2 linked regions of the Hyphomicrobium denitrificans ATCC 51888 genome follow. The protein of the gene in region 2 interacts with the protein of the main gene of each other region in a pairwise test. Links are inferred from orthologs where the notes say so. Each region holds a gene or a part of one and is shown on either strand. Other genes may lie near its edges. The genes, in order: hflC and ftsH.

What was found.
Region 1: the proteins of ftsH (region 2) and hflC interact in binary tests that used the Escherichia coli proteins (3 or more experiments, as listed by UniProt). The link is inferred for Hyphomicrobium denitrificans ATCC 51888 from one-to-one orthologs.

Annotation. Positions count from the first base shown.
Region 1 is NC_014313.1:278,805-288,653, reverse strand. What follows is about bases 4,353-7,293. They hold hflC (protease modulator HflC), read right to left. Parts: upstream 6,309-7,293; coding sequence 5,397-6,308; downstream 4,353-5,396. Other genes in these bases: hflK (FtsH protease activity modulator HflK), read right to left, coding at 6,310-7,293; HDEN_RS01315 (DUF2065 domain-containing protein), read right to left, coding at 5,215-5,400; HDEN_RS01320 (Do family serine endopeptidase), read right to left, coding at 4,353-5,083. Also shown: HDEN_RS01340 (ATP-binding protein), read left to right, coding at 1-229; HDEN_RS01335 (mannose-1-phosphate guanylyltransferase/mannose-6-phosphate isomerase), read left to right, coding at 367-1,812; pssA (CDP-diacylglycerol--serine O-phosphatidyltransferase), read right to left, coding at 1,819-2,766; HDEN_RS01325 (phosphatidylserine decarboxylase), read right to left, coding at 2,863-3,576; more of HDEN_RS01320, read right to left, coding at 3,620-4,352; more of hflK, read right to left, coding at 7,294-7,482; HDEN_RS01300 (dihydrofolate reductase), read right to left, coding at 7,739-8,251; HDEN_RS17890 (hypothetical protein), read left to right, coding at 8,477-8,860; HDEN_RS01295 (thymidylate synthase), read right to left, coding at 8,910-9,704; HDEN_RS01290 (CPBP family intramembrane glutamic endopeptidase), read right to left, coding at 9,755-9,849.
Region 2 is NC_014313.1:2,473,446-2,483,306, forward strand. The notes cover bases 3,093-6,045. They hold ftsH (ATP-dependent zinc metalloprotease FtsH), read right to left. Parts: upstream 5,571-6,045; coding sequence 3,615-5,570; downstream 3,093-3,614. Other genes in these bases: folP (dihydropteroate synthase), read right to left, coding at 3,093-3,281; tilS (tRNA lysidine(34) synthetase TilS), read right to left, coding at 5,702-6,045. In the rest of the region: HDEN_RS11910 (hypothetical protein), read left to right, coding at 1-144; HDEN_RS11915 (APC family permease), read left to right, coding at 187-1,527; HDEN_RS11920 (pyridoxamine 5'-phosphate oxidase family protein), read right to left, coding at 1,532-2,146; more of folP, read right to left, coding at 2,178-3,092; more of tilS, read right to left, coding at 6,046-7,033; tol-pal system protein YbgF, read right to left, coding at 7,057-8,058; HDEN_RS11945 (OmpA family protein), read right to left, coding at 8,232-8,981; peptidoglycan-associated lipoprotein Pal, read right to left, coding at 9,170-9,685. UniProt on the Escherichia coli protein: Acts as a processive, ATP-dependent zinc metallopeptidase for both cytoplasmic and membrane proteins. Plays a role in the quality control of integral membrane proteins.

The sequences.
Region 1 (9,849 bases), 2.2 Mb from region 2 along the record:
CGCCGGGACGCCGGTTCCCGGAAACGGCCACCCCACGTCGCGCAAGGACGCGATGCCGCCCACGCATACTCCGCCCGCAGGTCATTCGGCCCGAAGCGCATCCGCGGCGTCGATGATGGGTGACCGCGTTAACGCGCCGGGCATGTCCTCGGCGCCCTCGCGGGCACCTTCCGAGCCGCCAAGTTCGCTGCGCACGCTGCGGGAAAGACTAACTCGCCCACACGGTTAACCGTTATCACTCTTCTCAATCAGTCCTTGCCGCGCGCCTGGGTCGACCCCAGAACTGTTCATTATTCTATCAGTAGCGGTGTCGTAGAACGGGCGCATGACTTTGGCTCGTTCCGTTAAATGGGGTTGGGGAAGTCGATGAGCGACATCTTTCCGGTAATTCTATCGGGCGGCTCCGGCACGCGCCTGTGGCCGCTGTCGCGGTCCATGTATCCGAAACAATTCATCCGGTTCTTCAACAGCCAGAACGGCAGCTTTCTCTCGGCCGCCCTCGGACGCTTGCAGCAGTCGTCGGGCTTCAAGGCTCCGATCCTTCTTTGCAATAACGATCATCGCTTTCTCATTCGCGAGGAAGTCGAGCGCTTGGGGATTGATCCGCTCGCGATCATCCTCGAACCCGTCGCGCGTAACACGGCTCCCGCCATCGCCGTCGCGGCGCTCGTCGCGCTCGAAGCAAGCCCTAAGGCGACGCTCGCCGTCATGCCGTCCGATCACGTCGTAAAGGACGATGCGGTGTTCGCAGCCGCCGTCAAACGCGCCGCCGAAGTCGCGGCGACCGGCAAGCTTGTCCTCTTCGGGATCAAGCCGAACGAGCCGCACACCGGCTACGGCTACATCAAGCAGGGCAGCGCGCTTGAAGGTTTCGAAGGCCAGGCGTTCGCCGTCGACTCCTTTGCCGAGAAGCCCGATCGCGCCACCGCGGAAACATATCTCGCGGCTGGCGATCGCTTCTGGAACAGCGGCATCTTCGTGCTCAACGCCCGGACATTCCTGAACGAAATCGAACGCCTGCAACCCGATATCTTGCAGGCCGCGCGCGCCGCGCTCGCAGGCGCCAAGGAAGACCTTGGATTTTTGCGCCTCGACAAGGCCGCCTTCGCGACGGCGCCGAATATTTCCGTCGACTACGCCGTGATGGAAAAAACCGGCGCAGCTGCCGTTCTGCCGCTCAATGTCGGCTGGAACGATGTCGGCTCATGGGCCTCGCTCTGGGACATTGCTCCGCGCGACGCCGCAGGCAACTTCGTCAAGGGCGACGCCATCCTCGAAGACACGTCGGACTGCTTTATTCATTCCGAGAAGGCGATCGTCTCGACCATCGGCGTCAAAGACCTCGTCATCGTCGATACGCCCGATGCCCTGCTGGTCGCGGATAAGAACCGGACGCAGGACGTCTCCAAGATCGTGCAGCGCCTGCGCTCCTCGAACCGCAAGGAGCAGGAGCAGCACCTCCGAAACTACCGCCCGTGGGGCTACTTCGAGACGTTGAACATCGGCCCGCGCTTCCAGGTGAAGCTTCTGCATGTGAAGCCCGGCGGCGTGCTGTCCATGCAAATGCACCATCATCGCTCCGAGCATTGGATCGTGGTGCAAGGAACCGCGCGCGTCGTCATCGGCGAGCGCGAGCAGCTCGTGCGCGAGAATGAGAGCGTCTACATCGTCGCGACGCAATGGCATCGCCTCGAAAACCCCGGCAAGGTGCCGGTCGAGATCATCGAGGTCCAGATCGGATCGTATCTCGGCGAGGACGACATCCTGCGCACGGACGACATCTATCACCGTGCGCCGGAAGAAACGAAATAAGCGCGGCTACTTTGGCTGATCCGGCGTGCGGAGCGTAAAGATGCGCCCCGTCGTCTTCGGCGGCTCGTCGCCAGGATCGGACTGAGCCGGGCCACCGCTCGCCACCGGTTCAGGCGCAACGGGCTCCGAAACCGCAGCTGGTTCCGCAGCCTCGCCCTGCGCAATCTTCTCCTGGAAATTCCGCCAGCTCACCGGAATGAACGCCAGATAGATAAGCGTAATCGCCGTCAGCGTCTGGTACGGGTACGTGAACAGCATCGCGACGACCGCGACCGCAATGACGAAGATCGGCAGAACCCACTCGCGGCCGACGCGTTCGCCGAGCAGCTTGCCCGAGTACGTCGGGATCGTTGAAACCATCATGAAGGCGATGAAAAGCGTGTAGACGAGCACGACCATCAGCGCCCAATGCGCTTTGATTTCCTCGAAGCCCAATTGATAGATGTAAACCGGCAGCAGCACCGCGATAGCCGCGGCGGGCGTCGGCATCCCGACGAAGTAATTCGATTGCCACTTCGGCTTGTCGTCATCGATCGCCGAATTGAAGCGCGCAAGTCTGAGCGCCGAGGTCAGCGCGAAAATCATCACGCAGATCCAGCCCGCGCTTTTGAGATCGCCAAGCCCCCAGTTGAAAATGAGAAACGCTGGAGCGACGCCGAAGTTGACGAAATCCGCGAGGCTGTCGAGTTCGGCCCCGAAACGCGATGATGCTTTGAGAAGGCGCGCGATCCGCCCGTCGATGCCGTCGAGGCACCCCGCGAACACGATCGCAGCGAGAGCCAGATCGTAACGGCCCTCGATCCCCATGCGGATCGACGTCAGACCCGCGCAGAGGCCGAGCAGCGTGAAGAAGTTCGGCACCAACATCCGCACCGGCACCTGCCGATGCCGGAACAGCGATCGCCTGCGGCGGCGTCGCGTTTCCGTTTCGATCCGTGGTTCTTCCATGTCCATGGCAGGCCTCCTCCAGGCGCATGCGCGGCCGTCGAACCCTCTTGCCCGAGACGGCCTCGGGCTTCAAAGCCGAGTGGTCCCTCTGGCTCAGGCGGCCTAAGCGAGACGCGCCTCACGCTCGGGCTCGACCGATTGAAGATCGGCGAAAACCGTTTCGCCCGCAACCGCTCGTTGGCCGACGCTCACAAGAGCGACCTTACCGGGTGGCAGATAAACATCCACACGCGAACCGAAGCGGATCAATCCGAATCGCTGTCCGGCCCCGATCACGTCGCCGATCTGCGAGAACGTCACGATCCGGCGCGCGACAAGCCCCGCAATCTGCACGACGCCGATTTCGCCCTCGGTCGGCGTCTCGATCACCAGAATACGCCGTTCATTGTCTTCACTCGCCTTATCGAGCGCCGCATTGAGAAATGCGCCCGGCACATAAAGCGAGCGCACGATGCGGCCCGCCACCGGCGAACGGTTGATGTGCACGTCGAAGACCGAAAGGAACGTCGAAATGCGCACGCGTTCTTCCGGACCCATCCCGAGTTCGGCGGGCGGCGTCACTTTCTCGATCGACGAAATCTTGCCGTCCGCCGCCGAGACGACGAGACCCGGCCGCAACGGCGTGACGCGCGCCGGATCGCGGAAGAAATAAACGACCCACGCTGTAATCGCGGCCGCGATCCATCCGAGCGGCGGATAGATCAGGAAGAAGATCAAAGTAACCACCGCGCCGATGGCGATGAACTTGTGCCCGTCCGGATGCACCGGCGCGAACGATTCAAAGATGGTATCGAGAAGTCCGTGGTTTCCAGACACGTTTGCCTCCTGGCGCGCGATGAACTGCGAAAATCGCGCGGGATTACGAGATTGGCACGGCAACGAAGCGAAGATCGCCCTTGCCGTCTTCGACGCGGAATAGCACGGCCTTGCGTCCGGCCTTCCTGACCTTATCGACGCTCGCCGCGACGTCGCCCGGATCGCTCACCGCTTCCTGCGCCGCCTCGACGATCACATCGCCGGCTTTGATGCCCTTTTTCGCTGCCGCGCTTTGCGGATCGATGCTTTCGACGACCACGCCTTTGATCTTGTCATCGAGTCCGTACTTGCGCCGGAGTTCCGACGTCAGCGCCGAAAGCTTGAGCCCGATGATCGACGATCCCGGCGCCGGGCTCTCGCTGCCCTGCTCTTTCAGATCGCTGTCGGTGTCGTCGCCGTCATCAAGGCGCCCGACCGTCACTTGCAGCGTCTTGCGCTCGCCTTTGCGCAGAAGCTCGACATCCGCGGCTTTGCCGATCGGCGCCTGCGCCACGATCCTCGGCAGGCCGCGCATCGAAGTCACGTCCTTGTTGTCGAACTTCAGAATGACGTCGCCGGCTTCGAGGCCTGCTTTCGCCGCCGGGCTCTCGGGCGTCACGGCCGCGATCAACGCGCCGCTGTTTTCCGGCACGCCGAGCGTCTCGGCGATGTCGTCCGTCACCGTCTGAATCTTCACACCAAGCCAGCCGCGCCGGACTTCACCGAATTGCTTCAGCTGATCGACGACGTTCGCGACCGTGTCCGAAGGCACGGCAAAGCCGATGCCGATCGAGCCGCCGGTCGGCGATATGATGGCCGTATTCACGCCGATCACTTCGCCGTCCATGTTGAACAGCGGCCCGCCCGAGTTGCCCTTGTTGATCGCAGCATCGGTCTGCAGATAATCGTCGTAAGGCCCGGAATTGATGTCGCGGCTCTTCGCCGAGATGATGCCCAGCGAAACCGAGCCCCCGAGCCCGAACGGATTGCCGATCGCCATCACCCAGTCGCCGACTTCGAGCGTGGCCGACGGCCCGAACTTGACGTCCTTGAGCGGCTTCTTCGGCGTGACCTTGAGCAGCGCGAGATCGGCCTTCGTATCGCGGCCGAGCACCTTGTCGACCTTCAGCTTCGAGCCATCGTGAAAATTGATCTCGATCTCTTCGGCGCCTTCGATCACGTGGTTATTGGTGACGATCAGGCCTTCGTTGCCGTCGATCACGAAGCCGGAGCCGAGCGACGAAATCTTGCGATCCGAATTGGGAACGCCGCCGCGCTTGTTGAAGAAGTCGTCGAAGAAGTCCTCGAACGGCGCGCCCTTCGGCACCTTCGGCAGCGGCACGCCGCTCGGTCCCTTGACGGTCTGCGAGGTGGAGATGTTGACGACGGCGTCGACGAGCTTCTTCGCGACCGGCGCAACCGACGCCGGGCCGTTCTGGAACGCCTGCGCCGGACACGAAAACAGCGCCATCGTCATGATCGCGCTGAGCAGCAGCCGAGGCATAAGCACGGATATTTTTCCGGTCATCGCAGAACTCCAGTGTCCGACCCCACGCGACGCTCGGCGGGACCTATGGGGCTTCAGTGGCGCAAGATCGCAGCATCAAAGTGACGATCGTAGCATATAGCCGGGATGGGGGGACAAGTCGGCTTCCGACCTTATCCTCGGACGAGCCAGACGAGAAAAACTCCAAACGCGACGGCCACGAGAGCTCCGGCCTGAATCGGGCCGTTTCCCCGGCTGGCGATGTCCGTGACGACACGCCGCGCAGCATCCGGGGCGACCGCCCAGAGTAGCCCTTCAAGAACAAGGGCTACTCCGAGGCCGGTCAGAAGATCGTTCATCGCTCAGGCGTGACCGTGACGGAAGGCGCCGGAGCCCGTTTCACGCCACCGTTCGGATCTTCGAAGTAGCGGAAGAAGTCGCTGCTCGGCGACAGAAGCAAACGCGTGTCGCTCGGCTTGATCGCCGTCGTGTACGCCTGCATCGAACGGTAGAACTGGAAGAAGTCCGGGTCCTTTCCGAACGCGTCCGCGAAGATGCGGCTGCGCTGAGCTTCGCCGTCACCGCGAATTTCGTCCGACTTCTGCGTCGCCGTCGCCTTGATGATCGTCACCGCCTTGTCGGCGTTGGCGCGAATGCGGTTGCTCTCGGCTTCACCCTGCGCCCGAAGCTCCGTTGCCTCACGAACGCGGTCGGCGCGCATGCGATCGTAGACCTTGACGAGGTTCACCTTCGGCAGATCGGCGCGCTTGAGACGCACGTCGACGACTTCAAGTCCGTAATCGCGGCCTTCTTTGTTCACCTGCGCCGCGATCTCCTTCATCAGCGACTCGCGCTTGTCCTTGACGATCTCCTGCAGCGTCGCAGAACCGAGCACGCGCCGGATTTCAGATTCGATCAGCGGTCCGACGACTTCACGCACGCGCTCTTCGTTGCGCACGTTCTGATAGAACTTGAGCGGGTCCGTGATGCGGTAACGCGCATAGGCGTCGACGATCAAGCGCTGCTGATCCGCCGCCGTGACTTCCTGCTCCGTCGTATCGAGATCGAGAATACGCTTGTCGAATTTCTCGACCGTATCGATGAACGGAACTTTCCACTTCAGTCCGGGCGTCTCGATGATCTGCTGCGTTTTACCGAAGCGCAGCACCATCGCCTGCTCGTTCTGATGCACGATGAATGCCGAGGCATAGAGACCCGCAGCCGCGAGGCCCAATACCGTAAGAATGAAAGCGAAGAATGCGCGCATATTATTTCGATCCTTCGGACGTTTCACGCTTCTGCAGCTGATCTAGCGGCAGGTAAGGCACGACGCCCTGGCCACTCTTCTGGTCGATGATGATCTTGTCGGCGCCCTCGAGCACGCGCTCCTGCATTTCGAGATACAAGCGCTGCCGCGTGACGTCCGGCGCCTTCTTGTATTCGTCGTAGACCTTGAGGAAGCGCGCCGCCTGACCGGTTGCCTCGGCGACGGTCTGGTCGCGATAGCCTTCGGCCGCGGCTACGATGCGATCGGCATCGCCTCGCGCTCTCGGCGTAACCTGGTCGGCGTAGGTTTGCGCCTGCTTGACCAGCGTTTCTCTCTCTTGCGCGGCCGCCGCAACCTCGCGGAACGAGCCGATGACTTCTTCCGGCGGATCGACTTCCTTGAGCTGGATCTGGTCGATCTTGATGCCCGCCCGATAATAATCGAGCGTCTTCTGCATCAGCTTTTGCACGTCTTCCTGAATTTGCTGCCGCCCACCTGTCAGAAGCGGCTGCAATGCCGACTGGCCGACCACTTCACGCATCGCGCTTTCGGCAACCTCACGCACCGTCGTCTCCGGCTGCGCGATATTGAATAGGAACTGCTGGACGCCGGTATCGCCATTTTCGCTCTTGTCCGGGCTGATGCGCCAGAACACGACGAAGCGGACATCGACGACGCTGCCGTCGCCGGTCAGCATCAGGCCGCTGTCGCGCGCTCCGAGGGTACTACGGGCGCTGCCGACTTCGATCGTCCGCTGCTGCGTGACTTTCGGCAGCCGCACTTCTTCGATTGGATACGGCAAACGCCAATGTAGACCTGGCGTATCCCAACGGTTGTATTCGCCAAAGCGCAGAACGATGCCCTGCTCGTCGGGATTCACGCGATAGAAGAAGCCGTAGAACGTTGCGCCGGCGAGAAGCAGAAGCCCGACGAGGAAAATAAACGTCTTCGGAACGCCGCCGCCGATGCCGCCCGAGCCATTGCCTCCGGCGCCGCCACCGCCGCCGCGCATGACACGGCGCATGCGGTCCTGGCCACGACGCAAAATCTCATCGAGATCCGGCGGCTCCTTGCCGCCGCCACCGCCAGAGCCCCAAGGCCCTTGCCCCCACGGACCGCCGCCGCCGCCGCCACCACCGCTGCCTTTTCCGCCGCCTTGATTACTCCAGGGCATAAATCAGGGCCTCTCTCGCATCTGAGCTGAAATTGAAGTGACGCATCCGCCTTCCGGCTCCTCGGTGCGGCGTCGGTCGGAAGACGACATTGAGACGTGCACGGTGAAAGCCTCGGGGACGCAAAAGAAAACAAGGTTCGGGGGAGCTTATAAGGTACGGTTCCCTCGATCGCAAATTCCCAACCCCTTGGATTATCGGAATTTGGGGCGTCGCGGCGGCGCTTCAAGGGTTTGAGACGCCGGCTCGCGCACTCTTTTACCTGCGTTCGTAAACGCTGAGCGTCGACGCAAACTCGTCGCGCGGCCCTTGCGGCAAGGCTTCTTTCGCCACTTCCTGCCAAACGGCGTCGTCAAGCGGCGGAAAATACCTGTCGCCTTCCACGCTCACATGAACGCGCGTCAGATAGATGCGATCTGCAACCGGCAGCGTGGCATCGAACACCGCGACGCCGCCGATAACCATGATCTCATCGGCCCCGCGCGTGGTCGCCAGGATGCGCGCCAGCGTCAGCGCTTCGGTGACGTTTTCGCAGGTCGAAACGTCGGCCGCATCGAACGCCGGATCGCGCGTCACGACGATGTTGTCACGGCCGTCGAGCGCCTTGCCGATCGACTGGAACGTCCGCCGCCCCATGATCATGGGCTTGCCCATCGTCAGCTTGCGGAACAGCTTGAGATCGGACGAGAGCCGCCACGGCAGCGCGCCGTCACGGCCGATGACGCCGTTTTCCGAAACGGCGACGACCAGGGAAATAGGTAAGTCATTCATCCCCGACCGATAGCAACGGCAGACACGAGAATCAAATCCTACGTCGTAGCCTGCCAATGCGCCGAATCGGTTCATCAACACCGACTAGCAAGCCATTAAACGGCGCAATTCCCGATTCAACTGTTTGCCGAATGTGGGAAACCCTACGGCTATTTCAGCAGCAACATTGCGACAGACCGAGAATCGCTCATCAATGTGCTCAAATCATAAAGATTGGGGGAATTCGTGAAATCCACGCCATTGGGCATCGCAATTTTCGCTTTGTTCGTTTCCGCCTGCGCAAAATCGCCGGATAGCATTGCACCGGCATACATAAGCGAAGTCGGCTATCAGAATTGGAGCTGCCCTCAGCTGGCGGAAGAAAGCAACCGCCTTTCTGCAGCGCTATCTAGCGCATCGATTCAACAGGAAAACGCCCGCACAAACGATACCGTTGGTGTCATATTGATTGGCCTGCCCGTTTCTAGTCTCTCCGGCGACAATATCGCACCTGAAATTGCGCGCCTCAAAGGAGAAACGGAAGCCGTTCGGAAAGCATCAATGTCTAAGGGGTGCGGCACACCATCTGCAATCAAGCCACCCTCAGTCGTGACATCCAGCATACGATAACCAATATTTCGCCAGTATTACTTCGCGTGCAAATTAATAGAGTGACAATTTAAACCGCCACCGGCGCCTTGATGTGCGGCCAGGGATCGTAGCCCTCGAGGCTGAAATCCTCGTACTTGAAATCGAAGATCGACGTCACCGCCGGATTGATCTTCATCCTCGGCAGCGCACGCGGGGTGCGCGAAAGCTGCAAGTCCGCCTGCTCCAGGTGATTCAAATAAAGATGCGCATCGCCGAACGTGTGCACGAACTCGCCCGGCTCCAATCCCGTGACCTGCGCCATCATCATCGTCAGCAGCGCGTAACTCGCAATGTTGAACGGCACACCGAGAAAAATATCTGCCGACCGCTGATAAAGCTGACACGAGAGCTTGCCGTCCGCGACGTAGAACTGCACGAGGCAGTGACACGGCGCCAGCGCCATGCGCGGAATATCGGCCGGATTCCACGCCGAAACGATAATGCGCCGGCTGTCCGGATTTGTTTTCAGCGTCTCGACGACCTCTTTGATCTGGTCGATCGTTTCGCCGTCCGGCGCGCTCCACGCGCGCCACTGCTTGCCGTAGACGGGACCGAGTTCGCCCTCGGGGTCGGCCCACTCATCCCAGATCGAAACGTCGTTCGCCTTGAGATACTCGATGTTGGTCGCCCCGGAGAGAAACCACAACAGCTCGACGATGATCGACTTGACGTGCAGCTTCTTCGTCGTGACCAGCGGAAAACCTTCGCTGAGATCGAAGCGCATCTGATGCCCGAACACGCTGAGCGTGCCGGTGCCCGTGCGGTCCGTTTTCTTCACGCCTTCGGTGCGCACGCGGCGCAATAAATCGAGATATTGCTGCATCGGAAAGGCTCTAGCGCGATTCTGGCTACGCTTCAGCTCCGGCCCCACGGCTATCCCGTTACGGCTGAGCTGTTCGGCGCAAACGCCAGGATGAGAACGATCAACGAGTTGTAAACACCATGACAGACGATCGGCGTCAAAAGGG
Region 2 (9,861 bases):
AAGACGGTTGAAAATCTGCGCGCCTTCGCGGAAGCGCAACACGTTCCCGTCGACGCCAAGCTTCGCCGCCTGGACGATATCCGCAAAGCTATCGTCGCGGCCGCAGAGCAGCGTCTCGCCGACCGCAAGGCCGCCGCGAGCTGAGCCTCAATCCCATCCGCGTGTCGTCGCGCATCGGAGCACCGCATGAGCGACAATGTAAGTGACCGGACGCAAGGGGACGGGCCTGTTCTGCGCCGCTCGATCGGCACGACACAGCTCGCGCTCTACGCGCTCGGCAGCATGGTCGGGTCGGGGATTTACGGACTGATCGGAAAGGCTGCCGGCGAGGCCGGATCTGCGGTCTGGTTGTCGTTTGTCGTCGCGCTCTGCGCCGCTCTGCTGACGTCGCTTTCCTATGCGTCGCTCGGCTCGCGCTATCCGAGGGCGGGAGGCGCCGCGTACGTGACGGGGCGCGCGTTTCGCCTTCCAATCGTGAGCTTCATCATCGGGCTCGCGCTTGTGGCTTCGGGCCTGACGTCGATCGCAACGCAATCCAAAATTTTCGCCACCATCCTTGCGGATATCGCGGGCCTCGAACAGCTTTCACCGACATTCATCGCCATCGGATTTCTTCTCATTCTCGGCGGCATCGTCTTTCGCGGCATCCGCGAGAGCATGTGGGTCAACGTGGTTTGCACGCTGATGGAAGTCGGCGGTTTGCTGCTCGTGATTGCATCCGGCATTTCCTACTGGGGCAGCGTCGACTACTTCCAGACGCCGCCGGAACGCGCGGATACGGCCTTCGGCGTGATCGTACTGCAGGCGTCGGTGTTGACGTTCTTCGCGTTCATCGGATTCGAGGATGCGATCAACGTCGCGGAGGAATGCAAAGATCCGGAGCGGACTATTCCGCGCGGTCTGATCATCGCGACCTTTACGGCGGCGCTGCTCTACATAGCGGTCGCGGTCACTGCCGTGTCGGTTGTCCCGTGGCATGAGCTGGCGACGACATCGAGCCCGCTGACTGAAGTCATGCGCCGCAGCGCGCCGGGAATTCCGCCAGGCATCATGACATTCATTGCGCTGTTCTCGGTCGCGAACACTGCGCTCGTGAATTACGTCACGGCCTCGCGCCTGATCTACGGCATGTCCGGACAAGGATTGCTGCCGAATCATTTCGGGCGGCTCCACGCGAAGCAACGCACGCCGCATATCGCCGTGCTGGCGCTGCTTGCGGTGTCCCTGCTGCTGGTGATTGCGGGCGGCATCGCCGACCTTGCTGCGGCGACCGTCTTGCTGCTTCTTGTGGTGTTCATCGCCGTCAATGCTTCGCTCGTTACGCTCAAGCGCCGCGCCGACGAAAAGCCGGGCCAGTTCGAAATACCGGTGATCCTGCCGCTTGCGGGAATTGCCGTTTGCACGGGTCTGCTTTTGACGCGACTGGCAAGCAGCGACTGGCGCGCGCCCGCTCTCGCAGGCGCGCTGATCGCCCTGATCCTCGCGCTTTACGCAGTGCTTCGGATGGGAAAATCGGACGTCCGGTGAGCCTTCATTGCGCCTTGGAGTCGTTGCGCAGGCGGGCATTTTCCGTTTCGAGATCGGCGATCCGCGTTTGCAGCCGTCCAATCGCGCCTGCCACTTCGTCAAATGGCAGCATCCGCGGAATATGCTGCGGGCAGTTCTGATCCCAGGCTTCGATCGTGAAGACGATCACGCGTTCCGGCCGCGCGCGATATGTCGGATCGCTCAGCTTCGACAGCAGCTCGTCATCGCCTTCGATCACCTTCGCCGTACCCCAGAGCTTTACGCGCCGCTGATGCACGTAATCCATGATGAATATGTAGGCTTTCGGATTCTCGGCGAGATTGCCGATCGTGATGTACTGCCGGTTTCCAACATAATCAGCGAACGCCAGCCTCTTGTCGTCGAGGATCTTGAGAAACCCCGCGGGCCCGCCGCGATGCTGGATGTAAGGCTGGCCGTCGGCGCTCGCCGTTGCAAGGTAGAAGGAGCGCGCATCGGCGATGAATGCGGTGAGGTCCGGCGTGACGGTGCTCGGCCAGCCCCTCGTACGTTCCATCCGCTCGTATTGAAGACGCGAACCGCGCTTTGACTGTTCGGCCTTGACGGACGGTGTGAATGCGATGTCGGAAGCAATTTGCATCAGAGCCAATCTCCCGCGCTTGATCCCTCGGTTAATCCAACCCCTTTTCGGTGCCCGCCGTACAGGCGCGCCAGACCTCGATCGCCTGCTTCGTTTCCTTGACGTCGTGAACGCGCACGATCTGCACGCCCGATCCGACACCCGCGATGGCCGTCGCCAGCGATCCCGACACGCGATCCTTCGCGTCATCGACGTTGCAGAGCTGGCCGATCATTTTCTTGCGGCTCGCACCGAGAAGGATCGGCACGCCGAGACCGTGATAGAGCGACAGCCCCGCCATCACCGCGACGTTGTGATGAAGGTGCTTGCCGAAGCCGATGCCGGGATCAACGACGATTTTCGATTTCGGGATTCCGGCGGCGACACAGGCCTGCACGCGGCTTTCGAGGTAATCGAATACGTCGAGGACGACATCGTCATACTGCGGATTGTCGTTCATCGTTTTCGGATCGCCCTGCGCGTGCATGATGACGACGGGCAGCTCGGTTTCAGCCGCGACGGCGAGCGAGTCCGGATCATGCGTGAACGCCGAGACGTCATTCAGAATGTCGGCCCCGGCAGCGGCGGCGCGGCGCATCACCTCGGCCTTGCGCGTATCGATTGAGATCACGGCGTCGGTGCGGGCGCGCAGGCCTTCGATGACCGGGAGGACGCGACGCAGTTCCTCGTCGAGTGCAACAGCGTCCGACTGCGGGCGCGTGCTCTCGCCGCCGATATCGAGGATGTCGGCGCCTTCGGCGACGAGCTGAAGACCGTGCGCGATTGCCTTCTCGGCGTCGAGGTTTTCGCCGCCGTCGGAGAAGCTGTCCGGCGTGACGTTGACGATGCCCATGATGCGGGGCCGGTCGAGCGACAATCCGGCGATGCGTGGACGCTGCGTGGATAGTTCCTCGAGGATGTCGGCTGCCGCCAGAGCCTCGCGGCCCCAGTCGCCGCTGAACGCATCGCCGAGGACGATCGTGCGCCGCTTCGTTTCCGGCGTCGCGCGCGTCAAGACATCCAGCGCGGCGAACGACAAGCGCCCGCCTGCGAGCGGCAATCCGCGCCATTCCGGGATATCGGGCTCGTCGATGGCGCGGCGTCGGCTCCTGTCCCAGAAGATCGCAGTCGGCTGGAGGTAAATCGAGCGTTTCATTCGGCGTCCGTGTCCATCGCTGTGCAGGTGTTCTTACGAGAAAAGTTTCAAACGTGCGCCTGGATTTTCACGCCGCGCCGTCGAAGGGGGGGCGGAGATGCGCGAGCCGTTGGACGAGTTGACGTTGGTCGCTGATGGGGTCGGTCAGGCCGTTGATATTCCGCCTGGCTCTCCACCCCACCCCTGACCCCTCCCCGTCAAGGGGAGGGGAATTAGAGCGGAGCTTCGTCGGCGTCTTCACTCGGACTGATGGCTCTGTTGGAGGTCGGCAAACAAAACGGCCGCGAGCGGGTCGCGGCCGTTTGATCGTGGATCGTGCGTTTGAGCGGAGGCTCAACCTTGCGGCTGGGGTTCCGGCCCGATGTCGATGCCGCCCGATGGCTCGCTGCGCGGACGGGGCGGTTGACGCCCGGCCGAGGGCACTGCCGATCCTGCCGAACCCTTCGTGCCATCGTCGTCATCGCGACGGGCGATCTTCTCGCCGCGCATGATCGCCTGGCACTCTTCGCCGGTGATCGTCTCGTATTCCATGAGCGCCTGCGCCATGGTTTCGAGTTCGGCCTTGTGCTTCGTCAGCACTTCCCAGGCGATGCTCTGCCCGGTGGTGACGATGCGACGGGTTTCCTCGTCGATGAGCTTGGCGGTTTCCTCGCTCATGTTCTTCTGCTGCGTGATCGAATGCCCGAGGAAGACTTCCTGCGAGTTCTCCGAGTACAGCAGCGGACCGAGCTTGTCGCTCATACCCCATTCCGTGACCATGCGCTTGGCGATCCCGGTCGCCTGGCTGATGTCGCTCGACGCGCCGGTGTTCAAGTGCTCGCGACCGTAGATGATCTGCTCGGCGACGCGGCCACCGAAGGCCATCGCGATTTTGCCTTCGCACCACTGCTTCGAATAGCTGAGGCGATCGCGCTCGGGCAAACTCATCGTCACGCCCAGCGCACGGCCGCGCGGTACGATCGTCACCTTGTGCAGCGGATCGTTGCCCGGCACGACGAGGTTGACGATGGCATGGCCCGCTTCGTGATAGGCGGTCGCAAGCTTTTCTTCCTGCGTCATGGCCATGGTCTTGCGCTCAGCGCCCATCATGACCTTGTCTTTGGAATCCTCGAACTCGGCCTGCGTCACGAGCCGCTTGTTGCGGCGAGCGGCAAGCAGCGCTGCCTCGTTGACGAGGTTCGCGAGATCGGCGCCCGAGAAGCCCGGCGTACCGCGCGCGATGACCTTCGGATCGACGTCGGGTGCCAGCGGCACTTTCTTCATATGCACGCGGAGGATCTTTTCGCGTCCGTTGACGTCCGGATTCGGCACCATGATCTGGCGGTCGAAACGGCCGGGACGCAGCAACGCGGGATCGAGCACGTCGGGGCGGTTGGTCGCCGCGATGATGATGATGCCTTCGTTGGCTTCGAAGCCGTCCATCTCGACGAGCAACTGATTGAGCGTTTGCTCACGCTCGTCGTTGCCGCCGCCGAGACCGGCGCCGCGATGGCGGCCGACGGCGTCGATTTCGTCGATGAAGATGATGCAGGGCGCGTTCTTCTTCGCCTGCTCGAACATGTCGCGGACACGGCTCGCGCCGACACCGACGAACATTTCGACGAAGTCGGAGCCCGAGATCGTGAAGAACGGCACGTTGGCTTCGCCGGCAACGGCGCGCGCGATCAGCGTCTTACCGGTGCCGGGAGGGCCGACGAGCAGACAGCCGCGCGGAATGCGTCCGCCGAGGCGCTGGAACTTCTGCGGATCGCGAAGGAACTCGACGATCTCCTCGAGATCGGATTTCGCCTCATCGACGCCGGCGACGTCATCGAACGTGACGCGGCCGTGGCGCTCGGTCAGGAGTTTCGCGCGCGATTTGCCGAAGCCCATCGCACGCCCGGAGCCGGACTGCATCTGTCGCATGAAAAAGATCCAGACGCCGATCAGAAGCAGCATCGGGAACCAACTCAGCAGAATGCTCGTGATCGACTGCACTTCATCCTCTGCAGGCCGCGCTTTGAACTTCACACCCTTCTCACGCAGGCGGGTCACGAGATTCGGGTCTTCAGGAGCGTACGTCGCGAATGCGGCTTCGCTGCCAGACGCATCGCGCTTCGTGCCGGTGATACGATTACCTGCCAGAACCGCTTCCGACACAGTACCCTTATCGACAGCGTCAAGAAATTCCGAATATTGAATCTCGTTTGAATGCCTGGACTGGCTCGGGTTGCTAACCAGGTTGTATAACGCGAGCAGCAGGACGAGCAGCGCCGCCCAGATCGCAAGCTTCTGATAATTAGGGTTCATTTGGTTCCCTGTTTAGGCCAGTGACGCGGCCAGCGTTCTGGGCTCCGGCTGAGCATGGGGCCGGGTTCCCGCTTAACATAAGAGGCTCGACACATCCGCACAAGTTCGGCCTACAGCCTGCCGATAAATCCTTAACAAGCAGCCGCGGCTGCCAATGCCTTGAGTTGGCAGCCCGTCTCCTCAAGCGACGCCTGCGATGCGACGGCGAAGGGGGCGAGCGACGGCACCGCGACCAAATCGTCACCCTGCCAGAACGACGGCAGCGCATGTGCCGCCCGCGACGGCGGCCGATATTTAGCGGCGAGACGGCCCGCAATCCTCGCGTAATTCTCCGCGCCGAGCGGACGTACTTTTACCGCCCCGATCGCGTCCGCCGCACGCTGGACAATGAACCTGCGATCCCACGTCCGGCTCTCACCTGGAGATAGAATAAGGTCAGACTGCGTGAGCCGCCCCGCCTCGCGCCAGACGCGGACGAAACGGCTGCCGCTGGAGACCATCACGCCGCCGAGCGTTGCAGTACTTTTGTCTTCCGCCTGAAGTCGAGCCGTGAGGTCTTCGATTTCGACAAGGTCGGGTCGTTCGCTGGCGCCTCCGTAACGTGCGATGAGGCTCCCGAGAAGGCGCTGGCGGAGCAACGCGGGACCGGCGCGGAAGGCGTTGCGGTCGAAGGCGGCGAAGACTTCGTTTCCGAACGAGAGCGCGAGAGTCGCGGCGAAGCATTCGTCGGCGTAACGCAACGCGGCCTCCGCCTCACCGAGACGCCGTGCGGATGTTGCCAACGCCGCAGGCGAAATTCCGGCCGCATCGAGATCGGAGAGCGCACTTCGCATGCGCGCGCGCTCATAGCGATGATCCGAGTTGCTCGGATCATCGACACTCGATAGCCCGCGTGCTTCGAGCGTTGCGATGAGGCGGGATTTGGCGAACGCCAGCAGCGGCCGCACGAGGCTGACGGTCGAGCCTTCGTGCAACACGCGTTCGGCCGGCATTCCGGCGAGCCCGTTGACGCCGGCTCCGCGTGCGAGGCGCATGGCGAACGTCTCGGCCTGATCGCCTTGATGATGCGCGGTGACGACGGCGACATCGCTCGCGCTCAGCGCGCGTGCATGATCATCGAGCAGCCGGTAACGTGCGCGGCGTGCGGCGTCGGGAATGCCGCGCGACGGCTTCTCGCCCGTCCAAGGCAATGTGACGTGCGGCAGTCCTAATCGCTGCGCTTCGCTTGCGACGAACTCGGCTTCGCGCGGAGATTCGGGACGCAGTCCGTGATCGACCGTTGCGACGGAGAGCGATGGCGGAGCGCCGTTTCGGCGTTGACGCCATTCGGAGGCCAGCACGAGCAGAGCCATGCTATCCGGTCCGCCCGAAACTGCGAGGACGACGTGCTCAAACTTCGCGAGCGGCTCGAACGCGGCGTCCGCTTCGTCTGGTGTGATCGGCAGATGTGAGCCGCGCGACATCGCTCTTCACCGCCAGCTACGCGTTACTGGCACCCGACGCGCTGACGTTCGCTCTGTGCGCGCGTCTTGACGCTCTTGGGAGCCGTCGGAAACTTGGTCGCCAACTCAGCGAACGAGGAGCACGCCGCATCTTTCTGACCAAGACGATCGAGCGACATCGCGAGTTTCAGCAAGCTGTCGGGGGCCTTCGCGCCTTGCGCGTACGTTTGATAGCCCTTCAAGAATGCGCTTGCGGCAGCCTTGTATTGCCCGCGGACGAAATGCGTTTCGCCGAGCCAGTATTGCGCGTTGCCGGAAAGCGAGTCGTTCGGAAACTTCTTCAAGAACTCAGTGAACGACGTTTCCGCCGCGCCGTAATCGCGCTGCAAGAGATAGCCGTAAGCCTGCTCATAGAGCTGTTTCGGATCGTTGCTCGACTCACTGGCCGGAGCCAACGCCGCCGTTGCGACCGATGCCGGCGGCGCTTCCGCGGCCGGGTTTCCAGCGGCCGGAGCAGCGTTCGGCGAATGCGCGCTATCGCTGCTGAGCAAACCGCCGATCGCGTCCTCGCCCGCGGCGACCGTCGTCGAGCCGAATCCGGGGCTTGGCTCGCCATCGTGTGCTTGCGGGTAGGTTCCGTCAGCAGCCGACGCAGTGGCCGAGGATGGCGGGATGTCGGACCGGCGCGGCGTACCGCCGAGGCTGCGAACCTGATCGGAAAGCTGCTGGACCTGAGCGGTCAGCGCGCGGATCTGAGTCTCGAGACTTTCGATGCGCGCCGCATCGCCGTCGCCTCCGGCTGTCGAAGCCGGAAATGGCGCGGGCGCGGAGCCACCGCTCTTCGCCAACGTCTCGAGCGTGCCGACGACGACCTGCATATCGACGAGTTGTTCTTCGAGCGACTGAACGCGCGTCTGCAGCCCGCTGTCAGCCGCCTTCGGCGCTTTATCCTTGGACTGAGCAAGCGCAGGCGTCGCCGCGACAAGCAACGCGACTGCCGCCACAGGAATTCCGAACCGAACTGGAATCAGTTTGCGCTTAGCCATGCCCTGGCCCTGCTCCGTATGATTCTATCAAAGCTACTCGTTTCGATATCGGCGCCGAGTCTAGCACAGCTATCGCGTATCGACCTGTCTCGTGCGCCCGATATTGGGCAAAATCAAATGAAGAGTCATGAGCTTCCCCGCCCATGCGGCAATCGCGGCGAAGCCAAGACGGCTTATTGCGCCACTTGGCCCGTCTCGGCGGGGCGGCCCGACAATCCTCTAGGCGGCCGCGTTGTGGACGATTGCATGCTCGATCTTATCGGATCCTGATCGCGAAGATCATTAATGAAAACTTCGGCGTTGCGATTCTGCGCCCGGCACATCGACGTCGAGCAGACCGCAACCTTGTCGTCGTTGCCCGTTGGTCTCAGGTCGACGCGACTCGCATCGAGTCCCGCCGCGATCAAACGATCGCGCACGGCTTCGGCCCGCTGCTTGGACAAGGTTTGCGCGGATCGCCGGTCACCGCCATCGTCGGAGCGGCCAATCACCGTGATCGTCAGATTCGGACGGAGTTTCAGCCAGCGGGCCTGGCCCTCGATAATGGCCAGCGCCCGGCCGCCGAGTTCCGCGCTGCTTTCCGCAAAAAATACCCGATCGCCGACGCTGATCAGAAACGCATGGCGGTACTCGGCCGTTCGTTCGGCTTCATCAGCGCGGATTGCGGCGCGCCCTTCTTCGGTATCTCCGTCGGAACCGAGGGACGACAGCGCCCGGCGCGCACGCGCCGCTTCGGGCGAATCGGGAAAGGCCGAAATCAATTTCTGGAATAGCCGACGCGCGGAATCGTATGCGCGATCCGAAGCCGCGTCCATTCCATCGACGAGAAGTTCCGCAGCAGTCTCGCCGTTCGGACCGTCGTCGTCTTCCTGCGCAATCGCAGACAGCGTGAACGCCATCATGAGGGCGAGTACCGCCGACATGACGCCAATCACGAACCTGGATGACAGCGATTTCTGCATTTGACGGGGTGCGCGTAATTCGGCTTTCCCGCCCGTTATGGCCGTCCAATTAGGCCAAACTTTGCCGATTTAGAGCCCGTCAAAAGCAATTGGCGCGTGTGGCTAATTTAATCCAGCCACCCGCGCCAATCTGAATTTCGGTACAGAAGTTAGCGCTGGCTTACGACGCCGCCGCTGTTCAGCACTGTCTGAGCACGCCGGTTCTGCGACCAGCAGGAGATGTCGTTGCAAACCGCGACCGGACGTTCCTTGCCGTACGAGATCGTGCGGATGCGCGCGCCGTTGATCCCGTGCTGAGACAGGAAATTGCGCACCGTCGTGGCACGGCGGGCGCCGAGCGCGATGTTGTATTCGCGCGTGCCACGTTCGTCGGCATGACCTTCGATCGTGATCGCGTACTGCGAGTACTGTTGCAGCCACTGCGCCTGCTTCGAGAGCGTCTGCTGCGCTTCCGGCGTCAGGTCGATCGAGTCGGTCGAGAAGTAGACGATGTCGCCGACGTTCTGACTGAAGTCGCGCTGAGATCCGGGAGTCGCGGCGCCGTACTTGCCGCTCAACGCGTCCGGTTGGAGCTCTTTGTTGCTCGCGCACGCACCGACAGTCGCTGCGAGAATCGAAACGGCGGCGAGGCGCAGCCACATGCTCCGCGCTATCGTTGCCAGCATTTCGTTTATCCCTTTCGTCTCGATCGCAACTCTCGAGCAAGCCAGATCGCGTTTAATCCGCTCCGCAAGAGGCCATCTTTGTTCTGTCAGCGTTTAGTGGAATGATCAGCCGAAAATATGGCCGATTCCGCAGATTCACAGCGATTTCATGTGCATCGAATGCCGACGCAATTGTT